Regions from separate parts of the Nocardiopsis sp. NPDC050513 genome, predicted to be linked through region 3. Evidence: predicted binding sites of a transcription regulator. Region 3 holds the regulator's gene; each other region holds the start of a gene.
What was found. Region 3 encodes HrcA, which represses chaperone genes, less so after heat shock. Its sites were predicted from a motif close to TTGGCACTCTCNNNNNGAGAGTGCCAA; they were not measured.

Region 1 (7,172 bases), on a different contig from region 3:
CGCCGGTCGCGAAGGCGTGGGAGGCGGGCCACGACGTCATCCAGCCGGTCAAGCCCGACACCATCGCCAAGTCGCTGGCCATCGGCAACCCGGCCGACGGGCCCTACGTCCTCGACATCGCCAGGCGCACCGGCGGCTCCGTGGAGCACGTGAGCGACGCCGAGGTGGTCGACTCGATCAACCTCCTCGCCCGCACCGAGGGGATCTTCGCCGAGACCGCGGGCGGCGTCACCACCGGCGTCCTGCGCAAGCTCGTGCGCGAGGGCAAGCTCGACCCGAAGGCCGAGACGGTCGTGCTCAACACCGGCGACGGGCTCAAGACCCTGGGCGCCGTGGACGCGGGCGTGACCGCCACCATCGCCCCGTCCCTGGCCGCGTTCACCGAGGCGGGCCTGGCCTGACGGCCGCGGCGGCCACCCCGACGACCTCGCGGGGCCCGGTGACGCGTCCCGGTCCCCGCACCCCACCCGACGAAGGAAGAGACACGACATGAGCGCCAGCGTCCGCGTGCCCACGATCCTGCGCACCTACACCAACGACGCCTCCGAGGTGTCCGCCGAGGGCGCGACCCTCGCCGAGGTCATCGACGACCTGGAGGCCAACTACCCGGGCATCCGGGCCCGGATCCTCGACGACGCGGGCAAGGTCCGCCGCTTCGTCAACGTGTACGTGGGCGACGAGGACGTGCGCTTCGAGAAGGGCCTCCAGACCGACGTGGCCGACGGCGCCCAGATCTCGATCATCCCGGCGGTCGCCGGAGGCTGCTGAGCCGCCGCGCGCCGCCGTTCCGGAGCGGGGTGGCGCCGTCCCCTTCCCCTCGGGGGGACGGTGTCACCCCGTTCGTCGTGTCCGGGACCGGTCGGCCCCCGTCGGCACCGCTCGTAGGCTGGTGGCATCGAGACGGACGAGGGTGGAGATGTCGGCGACGCGGCTGTTGGTCCTGGGTGTGGTGCGGATGCACGGGCAGGCACACGGGTACCGGGTGGGGCGCGAACTCATGGCGTGGGGCGCCGACGCCTGGGCCAACGTCAAGTGGGGGTCGATCTACCACGCGCTGCGCAAGCTGAGCGAGGAGGGGAAGCTGCGGGAGTTCGTGGCCGAGGGCGACGACGTCGTCGACCGCACCTCCTACGAGCTGACCGCCGACGGGGAGGCTGAGGCCGACCGGCTGCTGCGCAACGCGTTGGGCGACCCGGGCGACGACCGCGCGCTGCTGTTCGCGGGGGTCACGCTGATGACGGCGCTGCCCCGGGCCGAGGCGGTCGAGGCGCTGGAACGGCGCCTGGCGGCTCTGGAGGGGAAGCGGTCCGACCTGCGGGGGGCCGCGGCGGCGGAGGGACTCCAGCACAAGCCCGAACACGTGGGGGAGCTGTACGATCTGTGGCGGGTGACCGTCGACGCGTCGGCGGACTGGACCCGGCGGCTGCTCGACGCTCTGCGGGAGGGCCGCTACACGATGGCCGACGACGGCCCGGACGCCTTCGGCCTGCCGCCTGTCACGGACTGAGCCCTCCACGCCTTCGGCCTGCCGCCCCCTTCGCCGACCGGCTCGCGGCGCCCGCGGCCACGACCCGCCGACCGGTCCCCGGCGATCGCCGCCCTTCCCAGACAGCTCTCCGCGGCCACGTGTCGGTCCGGGCGGCCCCGCGGGCGCATGGCGCCGCGGACTCGGTCTGAGGCGGCCTCCGCGTTCAGGTCGCCGATCGTCTCCGTGAGCGGGGCGAAGCCTCGTGGACTCCGCCGACCGCCGCTCCTCCTCGCAGAGCACCGGGAGCGCGCCCCGGCCGTCGGAACCGGGCGCCCGAGAGGTTCGTATTAAAACTTGAACACCATCCGTCGATGGGGCACACTCATCCCAGTATTCAAGTTTTAATACAGGAGTGAGGATGATCCACACACGCGAGCTGACCCGGACGTTCCGGGTCGGCAAGCGGACGGTCGAGGCCGTCCGGGGCGTCGACATCGACGTCCACGAGGGCGAACTGGTCGCCCTCCTCGGGCCCAACGGGGCCGGCAAGTCCACCACGTTGCGCATGCTCACCACGCTGCTCCAACCCACCTCGGGCACCGCCCGCGTCGCCGGTCACGACGTGCGCACCGAGCCCGCTGAGGTGCGGCGGCGGATCGGGTTCGTCGGTCAGGGGCACGGCGCCGCGGACGACCAGCGCGCCCGCGACGAGCTGTACGCGCAAGGCCTGCTGTACGGGCTCGACCGGCGCACCGCGCGCCGCCGCGCGAACGACCTGCTCGACCTGCTGGAGCTCGACGGCGCGGCCGATCGGGCGGTCACCGGGCTCTCCGGAGGCCAACGCCGCCGCCTGGACGTCGCCATGGGGCTCATCCACCACCCCCGGCTGCTGTTCCTCGACGAGCCCTCCACCGGCCTCGACCCCCAGAGCCGCGCCCACCTGTGGGAGCGCGTCGCCCGTCTCCGGGAGGAGTTCGGCACCACCGTCGTGGTGACCACCCACTACCTGGAGGAGGCGGACGGCGCGGCCGACCGGGTCCTGGTCATCGACCACGGCCGGGTCATCGCCGACGGCTCCGCCGACGCGCTCAAGGGCCGGGTGTCCGGCGACCTCGTGACGTTCACCACCGAGGACGGGGACGCCGCGCGCACGGGGGCGAAGGTCGCGGAACGGGTGCTGTCCGCGGGCACGGCGGAGGTCGTGGCGCGGGCGGGCCGCGAACCCGAGGTGCGGTTCCGGGTGGAACACGGCGACGCCGCCCTGCCGGGCCTGCTCCGAGCGCTCGACCAGGAGGGGGTCGTCCCCCTCGCCGTGAGCGTGAGCAGGCCGACACTCGACGACGTCTTCCTCTCCCTGACCGGCCGCAGTCTGCGCGAGGGAGAGCGGTGACCACGGAGTCAGAGCGCATGGGAGGGAAATCCGTGACGAGGGCGACGGGACCGGAGACGAGACGAAGGGGGACACCCGTGCGCGACACCTGGGTCGTGTTCCAGAGGCAGGCGCAACCGGTGCTGCGGCGCCCGGCGATGCTCCTGTTCGGGATGTTGCAGCCGGTGCTCTACCTGGCGCTGTTCTCACCGCTGCTCGACGGGCTGGGCGGACCCGCGGGCGAGGGTTCCTGGCGGTGGTTCGTGCCAGGGCTCCTCGTCATGCTCGCCCTGTTCACCAGCGGCTTCGCCGGGTTCGGGATCCTTCCGGAGATGGCCTCGGGCGCGTACGAACGGATGCTGGTCTCCCCGGCGAGCCGGGTGTCGCTGCTGCTGGGCCGCGTGCTGCGGGACGTGACGCTGATGCTCGCGCAGGCACTGCTCATCCTGGTTCTGGTGGTCGCATTCGGGTTCCGGGTCGCGCCCCTGGGAGCGGCCGCGGGTCTGGCGCTGCTCGCCGTCCTCGGGGTGGGGCTCGCCACGGTGTCGTATCTGACGGCGATGGCGGTCAGGGAGACCTACGTCTTCGCGCCGATCATCAATGCCGTGCTGATGCCGCTGATGCTGCTCTCCGGCGTGCTGCTGCCCATGGACCTGGCGCCGGGGTGGCTGTACACGCTCTCCCGCCTGAACCCGGTCGCCCACGTCGTGGACGCCGAGCGCGCCCTGTTCGCCGGTGAGTGGGGCGCGACGGCGGGCGTGGGCTGGGCCGTGGCGCTCGGCCTGGCGGTGGTCGCGCTCGCGTTCGGCGCCCGCGCGACCCGCTGGTCGGCGCGCTGAGCCGGAGCGGCCCGCCCGGGCGTGTCCACTGACCGCGAAATCCGCAGCTCGCGCCGGATCGTCCCAGGTAAACGGTGGTGAGAGCGACGGGGAAATCGTGACCACATCGTTTGCACTCTCCCAGGGCGAGTGCTAAAAAGGGACCGGGTTAGCACTCGCCATTCTGGAGTGCTAACCCGGATCGAGGTTGCGAGATCGCGGCGACCGGCAGAGGGGTTGTCGGTGCGGCCGCGGTCGTCCGTCGCGGGCGCACACCTCGTCCCATCGCGTACCAGCCCGGTCACGGGAGGACAAGAACCCAATGGCAGCCAAACTCATCGCGTTCGACGAGGAGGCCCGTCGCGGCCTCGAGCGCGGCATGAACCAGCTCGCGGACGCCGTCAAGGTCACGCTCGGCCCCAAGGGCCGCAACGTCGTTCTGGAGAAGAAGTGGGGCGCTCCCACGATCACCAACGACGGTGTCTCCATCGCCAAGGAGATCGAGCTCGAGGACCCGTGGGAGAAGATCGGGGCGGAGCTGGTCAAGGAGGTCGCCAAGAAGACCGACGACGTCGCGGGTGACGGCACCACCACCGCCACCGTGCTCGCCCAGGCACTCGTCTCCGAGGGCCTGCGCAACGTCGCCGCCGGGGCCAACCCGATCGGTCTCAAGCGCGGCATCGAGGCCGCCGTGGCCCGCATCAACGAGGAGCTCGGCAAGCTCTCCAAGGACGTCGAGACCAAGGAGCAGATCGCCTCCACCGCCTCGATCTCCGCCGGCGACACCCAGATCGGCGAGACCATCGCCGAGGCGATGGACAAGGTCGGCAAGGAAGGCGTCATCACCGTCGAGGAGGGGCAGACCTTCGGGCTCGAGCTGGAGCTCGCCGAGGGCATGCGCTTCGACAAGGGCTACATCTCGCCCTACTTCGCCACCGACCTCGAGCGCATGGAGACGGTCCTCGAGGACCCCTACATCCTCATCGTCAACTCCAAGATCTCGAACAACAACGAGTTCCTCCCCGTCGTGGAGAAGGTCCTCCAGGCCGGCCGTCCGCTGATGGTCATCGCCGAGGACGTCGAGCAGGGCGCTCTGCAGACCCTGGTCGTCAACAAGATCCGCGGCACCTTCAAGTCCGTCGCCGTCAAGGCCCCGGGCTTCGGTGACCGCCGCAAGGCCCAGCTCGGCGACATCGCCGTGCTGACCGGCGGCCAGGTCATCACCGAGGAGGTCGGCCTCAAGCTGGAGAACACCGAGCTCGACATGCTCGGCCGCGCCCGCAAGGTCGTCGTCACCAAGGACGAGACCACCATCGTGGACGGCGCCGGTGACGCCACCGCGATCGCCGGTCGCGTCAACGAGATCCGCAACGAGATCGAGCGCACCGACTCCGACTACGACCGCGAGAAGCTCCAGGAGCGTCTCGCCCGCCTGGCCGGCGGCGTGGCCGTCATCAAGGCCGGCGCCGCCACCGAGGTGGAGCTCAAGGAGCGCAAGCACCGCATCGAGGACGCCGTCCGCAACGCCAAGGCCGCGGTCGAGGAGGGCATCCTCCCCGGCGGTGGTGTCGCGCTGCTCCAGGCCAGCGTCCCGGCCTTCGAGAAGCTCGACCTGGACGGCGACGAGGCCATCGGCGCCGACATCGTCCGCCGCGCCATCGCCGCGCCGCTGAAGCAGATCGCGGTCAACGCCGGCCTCGAGGGCGGCGTCGTGGCGGACAAGGTCAAGAACCTGGAGCCCGGGTTCGGCCTCAACGCCGCCACCGGCGAGTACGCGGACCTGTTCAAGGAGGGCGTGATCGACCCGACCAAGGTCACGCGTTCCGCTCTCCAGAACGCCGCGTCCATCGCCGGTCTGTTCCTGACCACCGAGGCCGTCATCGCCGAGAAGCCGGAGAAGGCCGCGGCTCCCGCCGGCGACCCGACCGGTGGCATGGGCGGCATGGACTTCTAGGTCCCGCCTGGAGTCCGAGGTCGGGTACGCGACCTCGCCCGCGACGACCGGGCGGCCCTCCGGGGCCGCCCGGTTTCGCCGTGTCCGAAGGCAATTTCGCGGAGCACCGGGCGAACGCGTGTACGGAGCAGTACGGTTTCTGCTCGGAGGTGTACCGCGAGGTGCGTTCGGAGACAGCCGGGGACGGTTCGGCACAGCCGTGGTCTCGTCGGGACTCCTCGCTGAGCATCTGGCGGGAATGGCGCGTGCCCGGGGGCTGGCGAGCCGCGATCCTCGATGACCGCGGCATCACACCCACCGTGCCGCACGTCCCGGTTCCGCTGTACCCGCTCGTCGACGCCTTCGACGGGGAGGATCCCTCGGTCACCCTCGACGAGCTGCTCGGTGACGGACGCCACAACCACGTCACCGCCGTGAAGCCCGGAGCGAAGATCCGCCTGCCGGAGCCCTTCGGTCTGGAGCTCGACACCTCCAGGTTCCCCGGCTCCGACACGTGGTAGACCCGCTGGCCCGGCGCCGGGCTCAGTCCCCGTGCCAGGCGCGCCAGAGCCTCGCGTAGGCCCCGCCGCGGGCGAGCAGCTCGTCGTGCGTGCCCAGCTCGCTGATCCGGCCGTCCTCCACCACCGCGATCCGGTCGGCGTCGTGCGCCGTGTGCAGGCGGTGCGCGATCGCCACCACCGTGCGGCCCGCGAGCACGCCGCCCAGCGAGCGCTCCAGGTGGCGGGCGGAGCGCGGGTCGATCAGCGACGTCGCCTCGTCGAGCACCAGCACCTCCGGGTCGGCCAGCACCAGGCGGGCCAGCGCGAGCTGCTGGACGTGGGCGGGGTCCAGCGTGAGCTGGCCGGAGCCGACCCGCGTGGCCAGCCCGTCGGGCAGCGCGCGGACCCAGGCCTCGGCGTCCACGGCGGCCAGGGCCTTCCACAGCGCGTCCTCGTCGGCCTCCTCCCCGTCCAGTGCGATCGACAGGTTCTGCGCGATCGTCCCGCGGAACACGTGGCTCTCCTGGCTCAGCAGGATCGCCCGGCGCCGCCGCTCCTCCGGCGGCAGCCCCGACAGCTCCGCGCCGCCCACCCGGACACCGCCCGAGGTCGGCGGGTGGATGCCCGCGATCAGCTTCCCGAGCGTCGACTTGCCCGCCCCGCTCGGCCCGACCATCGCCAGCCGCTCTCCCGGGCGCACCACCAGGTCCACGCCGTGCAGCACCTCGGTGTCCGTGTACGCGAACCGCACGTCGCGCACCTCCACCGTGCCCGGGGCGGTCGGCTCGGGGCCCGCCGGAGCGGTCCGCTCCTCCTCGGCCAACCCGACGCCGAGCAGGCGCCGGAGGCTGGTGAACCCCATCATCACGCTGTCGATCTCGTCGATCAGACGCTCCACCGGTCCCGACAGCTGCGCGCTGAGGAACACCGCCGTCGCGACCGCGCCCACGCTGATGTCGCCGTTCATGTGCAGCACCCCCGCGACCAGCAGCGTCATCGCGGTGGGGAACTGGTAGGAGAACTCCAGCGGCGGGTACCACACGGTCCGCAGCCACAGGGTGTACCGCTCGGCGAGGTAGGCCCG
Region 2 (7,172 bases), on a different contig from region 3:
CGTCCACCCGCGCGGCGGCCTCGGCGACGAGGTGGGAGCGCACCACGGCGGCGTCCGGGTCGTACAGGTAGCGCCGCGCGGGGGCGACGGGCGCGGGCCCCAGGCCCGGTACCCCGTCCAGGTGCGCGACCGCGCCCTCGGTGGCGAGCAGCCCCGGCCGCTCGTGCAGCACGGTCGCCCGGCGCCGGGGCCCCTCGGCGAGTTCACCGAACCACAGCGCCGTCTCCTTGAGTTCGCCGTCCACCGAGATCCACTCGGCGGCGGCGTCGTCGGGCAGCACCTCGTGCGGGATGCCGGGCGCGGCCTTGAGACAGGCGGCGGAGGAGCCGCGGGCGAGGCCGGTCGCCACGTCCCACGGCGGCGAGTAGGCCGCCGGGTCGAACACCCGGCCCCGACCGCCGCGCCGCGCGGGGTCGCAGAACAGCAGAGGGTAGGCTCCGGGCGCGACCTCGGTCACGTCCCCCTCGCGCACCCGGGCCCGGTCCGCCAGACCGAGGGCGTCGATGTTGGCGCGCACCACGGCCACGGTCAGCGGGTCGGCGTCCACGCCCTCGACCGACACCCCCCGTTCGGCCAGGGCGAGCAGGTCCGCGCCGATCCCGCAGCACAGGTCGCCCGCGGGGCGCCCGTCCGCGACGGCGGCGGTGCGGTCGGCGCGGTAGTCGGCCACCACGCGCCGGGTGGACTGCTCCAGGCCGTCGGGAGTGAAGTACATCTCCTGCGACCGGCCGCCGAACTTGGCCCTGCCGCGCTCGCGCAGATCCACCTGGGTCAGAATCGCGTTGACCAGGTCCGACACGGGAAGATCGGGGGCGAGCGCGGCGACACGGGGGTCGTCGCGCAGGTGGGAGGCGACGGAGAGCCGGTCCTCCTTCGGGTCCACGCCCGCGAGCACCTCCTGGCCCGCGTCGGTGAGCAGAGCCGCGAAGGCGGGCACGCGCATGGGTCCTCCATCGTTCGACGGTGTGGGCGGTGCGGATCCGGGTACGCACCCCGCGCCCCCGGCGCTCCCGCCCCGAGCAGGCGGGGGCCCTGACCAGCGGCCCTCGCCACATTTCCATTCTGGCACTCGCGCGGGTAGAGTGCTAACCGCGACGAGGCCGGTCTGGCACCCGCGACGACAGGCCGCCGCGGTCGCCCCTTTTTCGTAACCGGTCCGTGCTCGCGCGCGGGCCGAAGTACAGGACACCGAAACCTTGAAGGGGGAGGTCACACCGTGTCGACCGCCACCAAGACCGTGCTGAAGCCGCTTGAGGACCGCGTCGTGGTCAAGACCCTGGAGGCCGAGCAGACCACCGCTTCCGGCCTGGTCATCCCGGACACCGCCAAGGAGAAGCCCCAGGAGGGCGAGATCCTGGCCGTGGGCCCGGGCCGTCTCGACGACAACGGCAAGCGCGTCCCGCTGGACGTGAAGGTCGGCGACGTCGTTCTCTACAGCAAGTACGGCGGCACCGAGGTCAAGTACGACGGCGACGAGTACCTGGTCCTCTCCGCCCGCGACCTCCTCGCGGTCGTCGAGAAGTAGGTCTCGACCTGGGGGCCCGCTCAGGGCCTCCGGCCAGGCAGTTCTCCGCATCCCGCACCGGTCGGCGCTTCGCCGGGCGGGCGGGATGTTCGTTTGTGACCACAAGAGGAAGCACTCAGCATGCCGAAGATCCTGGAGTTCGAGGACGACGCCCGCCGCGCCCTCGAGCGGGGCGTCGACCGCCTCGCCAACGCCGTCAAGGTGACGCTGGGCCCGCGCGGCCGCAACGTCGTCATCGACAAGAAGTTCGGCGCCCCCACCATCACCAACGACGGTGTCACCGTCGCCCGTGAGGTCGAGCTGGACGACCCCTACGAGAACCTGGGCGCCCAGCTCGTCAAGGAGGTCGCCACCAAGACCAACGACGCCGCGGGCGACGGCACCACGACCGCCACGGTCCTGGCCCAGGCGCTGGTCCGCGAGGGCCTGCGCAGCGTGGCCGCCGGGTCCTCCCCGATGTCCCTGAAGAAGGGCATCGACGCCGCCGCCGCGCAGGTGTCGGAGATCCTCCTCGACCGCGCCCGCCCGGTCGAGGAGCGCGCCGACATCGCCTACGTCGCCACCAACTCCGCCCAGGACGCGCAGATCGGCGACCTCATCGCCGAGGCGTTCGACAAGGTCGGCAAGGACGGCGTCATCACGGTGGAGGAGGCCCCGACCTTCGGTCTGGACCTCGACTTCACCGAAGGCCTCCAGTTCGACAAGGGGTACGTCTCCCCGTACTTCGTCACCGACGTCGACCGCCAGGAGGCGGTCCTGGAGGACGCGCGGATCCTCATCCACCAGGGCAAGATCAGCAACCTCAACGAGCTGCTGCCCCTGCTGGAGAAGGTCGTCCAGGACAAGAAGCCGCTGCTCATCATCGCCGAGGACATCGAGGGCGACGCGCTGGGCGCCCTGGTGCTCAACAAGATGCGCGGCATGCTCAGCGTCGCCGCGGTCAAGGCCCCCGGCTTCGGCGAGCGCCGCAAGGCCATGCTCCAGGACATCGCCGTCCTGACCGGCGGCCAGGTCATCGCCGAGGAGGTCGGCCTGACCCTGGACAACGCCGACCTGGACGTCCTGGGCTCCGCCCGCCGCGTCACCATCACCAAGGACGCCACCACGCTCGTGGACGGCGCCGGTGAGCAGAGCGAGGTCGAGGACCGCGTCCGTCAGATCCGCAAGGAGATCGAGGCGAGCGACTCCGACTGGGACCGCGAGAAGCTCCAGGAGCGCCTGGCCAAGCTCGCGGGCGGCGTCTCGGTCCTGCGCGTCGGTGCGGCCACCGAGGTCGAACTCAAGGAGAAGAAGCACCGCCTGGAGGACGCCATCTCGGCGACCCGCGCGGCCATCGAGGAGGGCATCGTCGCCGGCGGCGGCGCCTCCCTGGTGCACGCCTCCACCGCCCTGGACGACCTGGGCCTGAGCGGCGACGAGGCCACCGGTGTGGCGATCGTCCGCCGCGCGCTGGTCGAGCCCGCCCGGTGGATCGCGGAGAACGCGGGCGCCGAGGGCTACGTGGTGACCCACCGCGTCTCGGAGATGGAGGTCGGCCACGGCTTCAACGCCGCGACCGGCGCCTACGGCGACCTGACCGCGGAGGGCATCATCGACCCGGTCAAGGTGACCCGCTCCGCCGTCCAGAACGCCGCGTCCATCGCGGGCATGCTCCTGACCACCGAGGCGCTGGTCGTGGACAAGCCCGAGGAGGACGAGGACGCGAACGGCCACGGCCACGGGCACGGCCACTAGGAGCCCCGCGTCCCGGGGCACGGGCCCCGGGAGGGCTTCTTCGGGGGCGGGGCGCGTCGTCGCTCCGCCCCCGTCCACTACCACGGTATTCCCGATTCCCCCGCCGAATTGTGTGGCGTTTTCGGGCGTTTTTCCCAAAACGTGACCATTCTGTAGTTGTCGATTGGAGCGGTTGGGTCCCGCGTTGCGGGCATCATTCGTTACGTGACGGATGCAGGCGCCCGGGGGGGCGTGACCGCGCGGCGGCCGGGAGCGCACCGGGACGGAACGCACCCGGAGGCGGATCCGGCGACGCGCGACACGGGTTTGAACCATCTGGGGTCACTCGCGGTCCAGGGGGACGACGGGGCCATGGATTCGCTGTTGCGCGAGGTGCGGCCCATGGTGGTCCGGTACTGTCGTGCCCGCCTGGCGCGGGTCTCCGGGCTGGCCCACTACTCCGACGATGTGGCGCAGGAGGTGTGCATCGCCCTGCTCACGGCGATCCCGCGTTACCAGGACCGGGGGCGGCCCTTCGCGTCCTTCGTGTTCGGCATCGCGGCGCACAAGGTCGCCGACACCCTGCGGGGCGCGGGGCGGGTGGAGCTGGTGCCTACCGACACCGTCCCGGAACCGGCCGACGACGGGCCGGGGCCCGAGGAGGCCGCGGTCCGGGTGATCGAGGCCCAGCGGGCGCGGGAGCTGCTGGACGAGCTCCCGGAAAGACAACGGAACTTGCTGGTCATGAGGGTGATCGCCGGCCTGACGGCGGATGAGACGGGACATGTACTTGGGATGTCGGCGGGAGCGGTACGGGTTGCCCAGCACCGAGCTATTGCTCGGCTTCGGCAGGTGGCCCTGGCGAACAGACTCCTCCCCTGAGCACGGCCGCCGAGCGCGCTCGCGCCCGGTCTGCCCGAACCGTCCGAGACCGCCGCGGGGATACTGCCTCCACCCCGCGCCCGGGCGTCGGCGCCCGCACTGAGCGAACCCGGCCGACTGGAGGAAGACACGAGCGCCGGACGGTCCCCGGGCGCCGCTCCCGTCGGATGCGCCCGCCCGTCTCAAACGGTGAGACTGGTCACTTTCGGCCCGCGGCGACGGGGCAAACGCGCCTTTCCTCATGAGGCGGCCGGGGCCACGGCCTAGGATGAGGTGACACGCGGGGGCGAATCCGCGCAGGTGTGCCGGGACAGCGGAGGTTGTGTCATGAGTGACGAGTACAGCGACTACGGGGACAAACTGCTGCCCCCGGGACTCACCTACGACGACGTGCTCCTCGTCCCGGCCTACTCCGACCTCCAGCCCGGCGAGGTGGACACCACCACCCGGCTCTCGCGCAACATCGAGCTGAGCATCCCGCTGCTGTCGGCGGCGATGGACACGGTCACCGAGGCGCGCATGGCCGTGGCGATGGCCCGCCAGGGCGGCGCGGGCGTCCTGCACCGCAACCTCTCGGCGGAGGACCAGGCGGGCCAGGTCGACCTGGTCAAGCGGTCCGAGGCGGGCATGGTCACCGACCCGGTCACGTGTCGCCCGGACGACACCCTCGCCGAGGTCGAGCGCCTGTGCGCCCGTTACCGCATCTCCGGCGTCCCGGTCACCGACCCCGACGGCTCCCTCGTCGGCATCGTCACCAACCGGGACATGCGCTTCGAGACCGACCGCGCCCGCCTGGTCCGCGACGTCATGACCACGGGCGAGCTGGTCACCGCCCCCGTGGGGGTCTCCCGCGAGCAGTCCTTCGAGCTGCTCCGCAAGCACAAGGTCGAGAAGCTGCCGATCGTCGACGGCCGGAACCGCCTGCGCGGCCTGATCACCGTCAAGGACTTCATCAAGAGCGAGCAGTTCCCCAACGCCACCAAGGACGCCGACGGCCGCCTCGTCGTCGGCGGCGCCGTCGGCGTCGGCACCGAGGCCGAGGAGCGCGCCAAGCTGCTGGTGGAGGCCGGGGTCGACTTCATCGTCGTCGACACCGCGCACGGCCACTCGGCCGGCCTGGCCGACATGGTCGCCAAGCTCAAGGCCAACTCCCGCGCCGACATCGTGGCGGGCAACGTCGCCACCCGGGCCGGGGCCCAGCTGCTCGTGGACGCGGGCGCCGACGCGGTCAAGGTCGGGGTCGGTCCGGGCTCCATCTGCACCACCCGCGTGGTGGCCGGTGTGGGCGCGCCGCAGCTCACCGCCGTCCTGGAGGCCGCCAAGGCGTGCGGTCCGGCCGACGTGCCGCTCATCGCGGACGGCGGGCTCCAGTACTCCGGCGAGATCGCCAAGGCGATCGTGGCCGGTGCCAGCACGGTCATGCTCGGCAGCCTCCTCGCCGGTGTCGAGGAGAGCCCGGGCGAGCTGATCTTCATCAACGGCAAGCAGTTCAAGGCCTACCGGGGCATGGGCTCGCTGGGCGCCATGCGCGGCCGCTCCTTCTCCAAGGACCGTTACGCGCAGGCCGAGGTCGCGGCCGAGGACAAGCTCATCCCCGAGGGCATCGAGGGCCAGGTGCCGTTCCGCGGCCCGCTCCAGGCGGTGGCCCACCAGCTCGTCGGCGGGCTGCACCAGTCGATGTGGTACGCGGGCACCCGCACCGTCCCCGAACTGCGCGAACGCGGCCAGCTCATGCGCATCACCAGCGCCGGGCTGCGGGAGAGCCACCCGCACGACATCACGATGACCGTCGAGGCCCCGAACTACAACGTGCGCTGACCGGCCCGGCTCCCCGCGCCCGGCGACACCCCCGGCGCCGCCGGGGCAGGGATCACAGCGCCGGAGGCGTCCGCCGAGGGCGAGGGGCGGGTCAGTGGGCGTGCCCCGCGTGCGCCCCGCGCACGTCCCACTCGGGGAAGGGGTCGGGCAGGCCCTCCCAGGAGGCGGTGAGTTCGGCGTCGGTGAGCAGGCACGCGCGCAGCGCCGCGTCCAGTGCGGCGTGGCGCAGTCCCGTGCCGATGAACACCAGTTCCTGGCGCGGGGGGACGGTGTCGGCGGCGTCGTGCTCCCCATGGGTGTGACCGAGCAGGTGGGCGTCGCCGGGGTTCCACGTTCCGGAGGGTTCGAAGCGGGCGACCGGGCCGGCCTGCGACCACAGCCCGCTGATCCGGGCGCGCGTGGCGAGCCAGAAGAACCCCTTGGACCGCAGCACGCGGCCGAACGCGCCCGAGTCCAGGCGCTCGGAGACCAGGTCCCACAGCCGGCCGGGGTGGAAGGGCCGGTCCGAGCGGAACACCACGCTGGAGATGCCGTACTCCTCGGTCTCGGGCACGTGGTCGCCGTTGAGCTCGGCCACCCAGCCGGGGGCGCGCGAGGCGCGCTCCAGGTCGAACAGCCCGGCGCCGACCACCCGTGCCGGGTCGATCTCGCCTCGGACGGCGCGGACGACCTGGGCCAGGGGGTTGAGCCGCCGGACGGCGGCCTCGACCCGGTCGGCCTGTTCGGGGGTGACCAGGTCGGTCTTGTTGACCACGATGACGTCGGCGAACTCGACCTGGTCGACGAGCAGGTCGCTGACGGTCCGCTCGTCGTCCTCGTAGGCGTCCAGACCCCGTTCGACGAGGTCGTCCCCGCGCCCGAGCTCGTCCAGGAAGCTCACGGCGTCGACGAGCGAGACCATGGTGTCGAGTGCGGCGCGGTCGAGCAGGGTGGCACCGTCCTCGCCGGTCACGGCGAACGTGGCGGCCACGGGCATGGGCTCGGAGATACCGCTGGACTCGATGAGCAGGTGGTCGAAGCGGCCCTCGGCGGCCAACCGGTCGACCTCCTCCAGCAGGTCGTCGCGGAGGGTGCAGCAGATGCAGCCGTTGGTCATCTCCACGAGCCGTTCCTCGGTGCGCGACAGGGAGCTCCCGTCGCGCACGAGGCCCGCGTCGATGTTGATCTCGCTCATGTCGTTGACGATGACCGCCACGCGCAGCCCCCGCCGGTTGTTCAGCACATGGTTGAGCAG
Region 3 (7,172 bases):
CGCCACCCGCCTCATCGAGCGCGGCGTCACGGCCATGGTCTGCGGCTCGGACATGATGGCCCTGGGCGCCATCCGCGCCGCCCGCCAACGCGGACTGCGCGTCCCCGAGGACTTCTCGGTGGTCGGCTTCGACGACTCCCAGCTCATCGCGTTCACCGACCCGCCGCTGACCACGGTCCGCCAGCCGGTCAACGCGATGGCGCTCGCGGCCGTCCGCGCCCTGTGCGACGAGATCGCCGGACACCACGTCTCCCACACCGAGTACCTGTTCGACCCCGAGCTGATCGTGCGCGGTTCCACCGCCGTCGCCCCGCCCCGCGTCGCCGCACCCGTCCAGCCGCGGTTCGCCGAGTCCGCGGACGCCACGGCCGGCGGCGCCGTGGAGTCCGCCCGCGCGTAGGAGGAGACCGGCGGGGCCGCCCCCTCCGCCTCGCCGGCCCGGGCACGTCGCCGGGTCGGCGACACTGGAGACATGCCTTCCGTTGCCCTCGACGGCGAACCCGTCCCGCGGGGCGGGGACCTTCCCGCGTCCTCCCTCGCCGAACTCGGCGACCGCCCGCTCGGGTTCTACGTCCACGTGCCGTTCTGCGTCACGCGGTGCGGCTACTGCGACTTCAACACCTACACCGCGGACGAGCTGGTCTCGCGCGACGGCACGGCCACCGCCTCCCGGGAGACCTACGCCGACCAGGCGATCGCCGAGGTCGAGCTGGCCGACCGGGTCCTGCGCGGTGACCGTCCCCAGGTGGGCACGGTGTTCGTCGGCGGAGGGACGCCCACGCTCCTGCCCGCCGAGGACCTGGGCAGGATCGTCGGCGCGATCCGGGACCGCTTCGGACTGGCCCCCGACGCCGAGCTGACCACGGAGGCCAACCCGGAGACCGTGGACCCCGCCTACCTGGCGCGGCTGCGCGAGGCCGGGTTCACCCGCGTCTCCTTCGGCATGCAGAGCGCCCGCCCGCACGTGCTGCGCGTCCTGGAGCGCGGGCACACGCCGGGACGGCCCGAGCGGTGCGTGGCGTGGGCCCGCGCGGCCGGGTTCGAGCACGTCAACCTGGACCTGATCTACGGCACCCCAGGCGAGAGCGACGACGACTGGGCCGCCTCCCTGGACGCCGCGCTGTCCGCCGACCCCGACCACGTCTCCGCCTACTCGCTCATCGTGGAGGAGGGCACCCGCCTGGCCGCGCGGGTCCGCCGGGGGGAGCTCACCGCGCCCGACGACGACACCATGGCCGACCGCTACCTCATGGCCGACGAGGCCCTCGCCAAGGCCGGGTTCGCCCCCTACGAGGTGTCCAACTGGGCGCGCACCCCGGAGGGCCGCAGCAGGCACAACCTCCTCTACTGGACCGGTGGCCACTGGTGGGGCGTCGGTCCGGGGGCGCACAGCCACGTCGGCGGCACCCGGTGGTGGAACGTCAAGCACCCCGCCGCCTACGCGGCGCGGCTGGCGCAGGGGTCGAGCCCGGGGCAGGCACGCGAGGTGCTCACCGCGGAGGAGCGCCGGTTCGAGCGCGTCCTGCTGGAGCTGCGGGTGGAACGGGGGTGCCCGCTCGACCTGTTGGAGCCGCGGGGCAGGGAGGCGGCGCGGCGCGCCGTGGCCGGGGGTCTGCTCGACCCCGGGGCCCACGACGCGGGCCGCGCCGTCCTGACCCGCAGGGGACGCCTGCTCGCCGACGCCGTGGTCCGCGACCTGACGTGATCCGTGTCCCTCCGGGACGCGGCCCCGCGCGGGACCGGGGCTACTTCACCCAGCTGACGTTGAACGGGTAGCGGTACCACTCGCCCCGGTTGGCGGCCAGGCCGCCGAGGATGCCGAAGACCAGGCAGACCACGGCCACGACGATCCACGTCAGCACTCCGATGATCACCAGCGTCAACACCCACGACACGACGATCCCGATCGTGATCAGCAACTGGAAGTTGAGCGCGTGCGCCGCCTGGTCGCGGACGAACGGAGACTCGTCCTTCTTGACCAGGTACACGATCAGCGGGACGAGCCAGCCGAACCCGGAGAAGAAGAATCCGGCCAGGCCGCCGCCCAGGTGGGCGATCAGACCCATCTGCCGTTCCGCCTGGTTGGGCTGGCCGGTGGTGGCCGACGAGGGCTCGGCGCCGCCGGGCGCGGGCCCGCCCGGCTGGTAGCCGCCGTAGCCGCCCGTCCGGTACCCGCCCGGAGCCTGGCCGCCGGGCGGCGGACCGTATCCGGGGCCCTCGCCGGGCGGAGGCCCGTACCCGGGCTGGCCGCCGCCTTCGGGCCCGCTGGCCGGCGGCTGGCCGCCCGTGCCCTCCTGGCCCTGTTGCCGCCGCTCCCGGTCGTCGGGTTCCTCGGGAGGTGGTGTGTTCGGGTGCGACATGGCGGTGTCCCTTCGTGCTGACTCACTCAGGCACTCATGGGGGGACTACTTCAGGAGTCGGATGCTCACCGGGTAGCGGTACCAGATTCCCTTGTTCGCGTTGGAGGCGCCCAGGACGCCGAGGACGATCGCGAGGATCCAGATCAGCGCGATCACGGCGATGCCGATCCAGGACAGCCCTGGGAAGAAGATACCCAGTCCGATGAAGACCACGCAGGCGAAGACGTAGGGGATGAGCAGCGTCAACTGGAAGTTGGCCGCCTCCGACGCGTGGTGCCGCACGGTCGGCGACTGGTCGCGCTTGGCGAGGTAGATCGCCAGGGGCGGGATCCACCCGAGGAAGGCGACCACGAACCCGGACAGGTGCGCGATCATCGACACGAGGGTGCCGTCGTCGGCCGGAGCGGGAGGCTGACCGTAGGGGCCGGGCTGACCGTGCGGCGCCTGGGCGCCGGGGAACCGCGGCGGCTGGGGCTGTCCGAATCCGGGCTGGGCCGGCTGACCGGGCCGGGGAGCGAATCCGGACTGAGCTGCCGCGAGCTGCTGGCCGTAGGACTGCGGGGGCGCGGCCTCCGGCTGCGGCGCGTACGGCGGCTGCCCCGGGGCGCCGGGCGGCGGGGCGAAGCCCGGCTGGCCGCCCGACGGCTGCTGGCCCTGCACCGGCTGGCCCTGGAACGGCTGCCCCGCCTGGCCCGGCGCGGGCTGCTGGGGATAGGCCTGGGGCTGAGCCTGGTCGGGCTGGGGAGCGTAGGGCTGCGGGGCCTCGGGCCGGGGAGCGTAGGCGGACTGCCCGCCCGAGGGCTGTCCGTAGCCCGGCTGCCCGCCCGAGGGCTGTCCGTGGCCGGGCTGGCCACCGGACGGGTGGCCTCCCTCCGGCCGCGGCGCGTACGGCGGCTGGCCGCCGGAGGACTGCGCGTATCCGGGCTGGCCCGCGTAGGGCTGCTGCTGCACCGGCTGGGCCGTGTAGGGGGGCTGCCCGCCGGAGGGCTGGCCGTGGCCCGGGGGCAGGGGCTGAGCTGCCTCCGGCCCCGGCGCGTACGGCGACTGCTCACCGGACGGCTGGGTCGGCCCGGGCTGTGCGGGCGGTTGCTGCGCGGACCCCTGCGCCTGGGCCTGGTCCGGCCGTTCCGGGGCCGACGGGGGCTGCTCCGGCGGCTGACCCTGCGGGTCCTCCGGGGACGGGGGGTTCGTCGGGGTCTCGCTCATGCTGATCCTTGGCTCCGCTGCTGAGGGGCGGTTGTTGTCTGGGGGTCTGTGCCGACGACCGCGGAGGGCCCGGGACGGGCGACCGGCACGACCGGACGCAGGGCGTCCTCGCCGTCGCCTGGTGTGAATCCTAGTGTTCGCCGGGATGCGGTCCCGTAACGAAGTCGATGAGCTCCTCCACGCGGCCGAGAAGGGACGGTTCCAGGTCGGCGTACGAGCGGACCGACCCCAGGATCCGGCGCCAGGCCCCACCGGTGTCCGTCCGCCAGCCCAGGGCCCGGACCACCCCCTCCTTCCAGGGGACACCCCGGGGCACCTCCGGCCAGGCCGCGATGCCCACGCTGCGGGGGCGCACCGCCTGCCAGACGTCGACGTAGGGGTGTCCGGTCACCAGCACGTGGTCGCCGCGGATCTGTGCGGTGATCCTGCTCTCCTTCGACCCGGGCACCAGGTGGTCCACCAGGACGCCCAGCCGGCGGCCGGGGCCGGGCGCGAACTCCGCGACGATCGCGGGCAGGTCGTCGACGCCCTCGAGGAACTCCACGGCCACACCCTCCACCCGGAGGTCGTGGCCCCAGACCCTCTCGACCAACTCGGCGTCGTGCGCGCCCTCGACGTAGATGCGGCTCTCGCGTGCCGTGCGCGCCCGGGCGCCCGTCACCGCGACCGAGCCCGAGGCGCTGCGCAGCGGCCCCCTCGGCGCCCCGGCGGGGCGGACGAGGGTGACCGGCTCGCCGTCCACCAGGAACGCCGCGGGCTCCAGATCGAACACGCGGCGCCGGCCGTGCCGGTCCTCCAGGGTCACGGTCGCCTTGTCCCAGGCCACCACGGCGCCGCAGAACGTCTCCTCGGCGTCCTCCACGACCAGGTCCCGGCTCAGCGGCGTCTCGCGGACCGCGCGCCTCCCGGGCCGTCGCCAGTCCTCGGCCAGCACGTCGCGGCCGTAGCGGCCGGTTCCCTTGGTAGCCACGGTCGTGCAGTCTACTGGTGCGGGGTCCGCGCCCCGTGAGGCGATCGGGTGCGGCGGCCGACACGGCCGCCGCCCGCCTGGCCGGCGTCAGCCGGGCCAGGAGGGAAGATCGGGGATCGGAGGCCGCGTTAGTACTCGTGGGTAGCCGACCGCGTTTGCGGCCGGGCATAGAATTAGCACTGAGGACCACGGAGTGCCAGGAGGTGGCGAGTTGCTGGATGAGCGCAAGCTCGCGGTCCTGCGTGCGGTCGTCGAGGACTTCGTCAACACCAACGAGCCCGTGGGGTCCAAGTCCCTCGCCGACCGGCACCGTCTCGGGGTCTCTCCCGCGACCATCCGCAACGACATGGTCGCCCTCGAGGAGGACGGCTACATCACCCAGCCGCACACCAGTGCCGGGCGCGTGCCGACCGACAAGGGCTACCGCCTCTTCGTCGACCGCCTCTCCTCGGTCAAGCCGCTGTCGGCGGCCGAGCGGCGTGCGATCGAGTCGTTCCTCACCGGAGCCGTGGACCTCGACGAGATCATCGCGCGCACGGTGCGCCTGCTCGCCCAGCTCACCCGCCAGGTCGCGATCGTCCAGTACCCCTCCCTGACCCGTTCGTCGGTGCAGCACGTGGAACTGGTGCCCCTGGGGGCGATGCGGCTGATGATGGTCGTCATCACCAACACGGGCCGGGTCGAGCAGCGGGTGATCGACGGCGCGGGCGAGATCAGCGAGAGCGCGGTCGGCGATCTGCGCTCCATGCTGAACCGGGCCATCGCGGGACTTCCCCTCGGCGACGTCCCGGACGCGGTGGACGACCTCCCCGCCCAGATCGACCCCGAACACCGCCCCATGGCCGTCTCGGTCCTCTCGGTCCTGCTGGAGAGCCTGGTCGAGCGGCACGAGGAGAAGATCGTCCTGGCCGGGACCGCCAACCTCGCGGCGGTGGACTTCGCGGCCAGTCTGCGGGACGTTCTGGAAGCACTGGAAGAGAACATGGTCCTCATCCGTTTGCTGGGTGAGGCGAAGGACCCTTCGATGCTGACCGTGCGCATCGGCGAGGAGAACTTCCACGAGGGTCTGCGGTCCACCTCCATCGTGTCGGCCGGCTACGGCGTGGGAAACCAGTCGCTGGCCAAGATCGGAGTCGTGGGTCCCACCCGGATGGACTACCCGGGAACGATGGGCGCCGTACGCGCGGTGGCCCGGTATGTCGGACAGATTTTGGCAGGACAGTAACTCAGTGGCCAGAGACTATTACCAGGTTCTCGGGGTGCGTCGTGACGCGTCCAAGGACGAGATCAAGAAGGCGTACCGCCGGCTCGCACGCGAGCTGCACCCGGACATCAACCCGGACCCCGCCACCCAGGAGCGCTTCAAGGAGGTGACCCAGGCCTACGAGGTCCTCTCCGACGAGAACAAGCGCCGGATGTTCGACATGGGCCAGGACCCCTACGCTCCGGCGGGCGGCGGCCCCGGCGGCTTCGGCGGCGCGGGCGGGTTCGCGTTCGACGACATCATGAACGCGTTCTTCGGCGGCGGTCAGCCCGGCGCGCGGGGGCCGCGTGAACGGGTCCGTCGTGGACGCAGCATCAAGATCCGCGTCGAGCTGGATCTGAAGGAGACCGCCTTCGGCGTCAGCAAGGACATCACCTTCCCCACCGCGATCCTGTGCGAGACCTGCCAGGGCGAGGGGACGGCCGCCGGGTCGCACCGCACCACCTGCGACATGTGCCACGGCCAGGGTGAGGTCTCCCAGGTCACCCGTTCCTTCCTCGGCCAGGTCATGACCTCGCGCCCCTGCCCGCAGTGCTCGGGCCAGGGCACGGTCATCACCGACCCCTGCGCCGACTGCGCGGGCGAGGGCCGGGTGCGGGAGAAGGTGACCCGCACGGTCAAGATCCCCGCCGGCGTCGACGACGGCACCCGCATCCAGCTCGCGGGCGAGGGCGAGGTCGGCCCCAACGGCGGACCGCGCGGCGACATCATCCTGGAGATCCTCCAGCGTCCCCACCCCACCTTCGAGCGCCGGGGCGACGACCTCCACTGCACGGTGACCGTTCCCATGACGGCGGCCGCGCTGGGCGCCTCCTTCGCCTTCGACACCCTCGACGGCACGGAGAACATCGACCTGCGCCCCGGCACCAACTCCGGCCACGTCATCACCCTGCCGAACAAGGGCGTCACCCACCTCGACGGAGGCGGGCGGGGCGACCTGCGCATCCGCGTCGACGTGGAGACCCCCTCCAAACTCGACGAGGAGCAGGAGGCCCTGCTGCGCAAGTTCGCCGAGCTGCGCGGCGAGGACCAGTCGCCGGGCCGGTTCAGTCCGGGACACGGCGGCCTGTTCGCCAAGCTCCGCGACGCCTTCGGAGCCAAGTGACCCCGCCGGTCTTCCTCGTCGGGACCGCCGACCTGGCGGCCGACCGGATCGAGGTGTCGGGTCCGGAGGGACGGCACGCGGCGGTCGTCCGCAGGATCCGCGAGGGCGAGACGGTGGACCTGTCCGACGGCCTCGGCCGACGTGCGCGCTGCACGGTGACCGGGGTCGCCAAGGACGGCATCGTCTGCCGCGTGGTCGACCGGTGGGACGAACCCGAGCCCAGCCCGCGCCTGACCGTCGTCCAGGCCCTGCCCAAGGGCGACCGCG

Region 1: a site for HrcA is predicted at 3,786-3,812, ahead of groL (chaperonin GroEL). Genes of this name have one in related genera too.
Region 2: a site for HrcA is predicted at 1,063-1,089, ahead of groES (co-chaperone GroES). Genes of this name have one in related genera too.

The regions. Positions count from the first base shown of each region.
Region 1 covers NZ_JBITHK010000003.1:103,501-110,672, reverse strand. The annotation lists gene thrC (threonine synthase) at 1-401, shown strand, start outside; gene ACIBFB_RS05700 (ubiquitin-like small modifier protein 1) at 490-768, shown strand; gene ACIBFB_RS05695 (PadR family transcriptional regulator) at 890-1,507, shown strand; gene ACIBFB_RS05690 (ATP-binding cassette domain-containing protein) at 1,887-2,858, shown strand; gene ACIBFB_RS05685 (ABC transporter permease) at 2,876-3,676, shown strand; gene groL (chaperonin GroEL) at 3,978-5,609, shown strand; gene ACIBFB_RS05675 (hypothetical protein) at 5,690-6,109, shown strand; gene ACIBFB_RS05670 (ABC transporter ATP-binding protein) at 6,132-7,172, opposite strand, start outside.
Region 2 covers NZ_JBITHK010000017.1:97,326-104,497, forward strand. The annotation lists gene ACIBFB_RS24670 (SAM-dependent methyltransferase) at 1-943, opposite strand, end outside; gene groES (co-chaperone GroES) at 1,217-1,525, shown strand; gene groL (chaperonin GroEL) at 1,646-3,259, shown strand; gene ACIBFB_RS24685 (sigma-70 family RNA polymerase sigma factor) at 3,464-4,120, shown strand; gene guaB (IMP dehydrogenase) at 4,448-5,938, shown strand; gene ACIBFB_RS24695 (GTP-binding protein) at 6,030-7,172, opposite strand, start outside.
Region 3 covers NZ_JBITHK010000002.1:198,668-205,839, reverse strand. The annotation lists gene ACIBFB_RS03630 (LacI family DNA-binding transcriptional regulator) at 1-400, shown strand, start outside; gene hemW (radical SAM family heme chaperone HemW) at 473-1,705, shown strand; gene ACIBFB_RS03620 (DUF4870 domain-containing protein) at 1,746-2,360, opposite strand; gene ACIBFB_RS03615 (DUF4870 domain-containing protein) at 2,406-3,566, opposite strand; gene ACIBFB_RS03610 (DUF3097 domain-containing protein) at 3,697-4,536, opposite strand; gene hrcA (heat-inducible transcriptional repressor HrcA) at 4,748-5,761, shown strand; gene dnaJ (molecular chaperone DnaJ) at 5,766-6,905, shown strand; gene ACIBFB_RS03595 (16S rRNA (uracil(1498)-N(3))-methyltransferase) at 6,902-7,172, shown strand, end outside.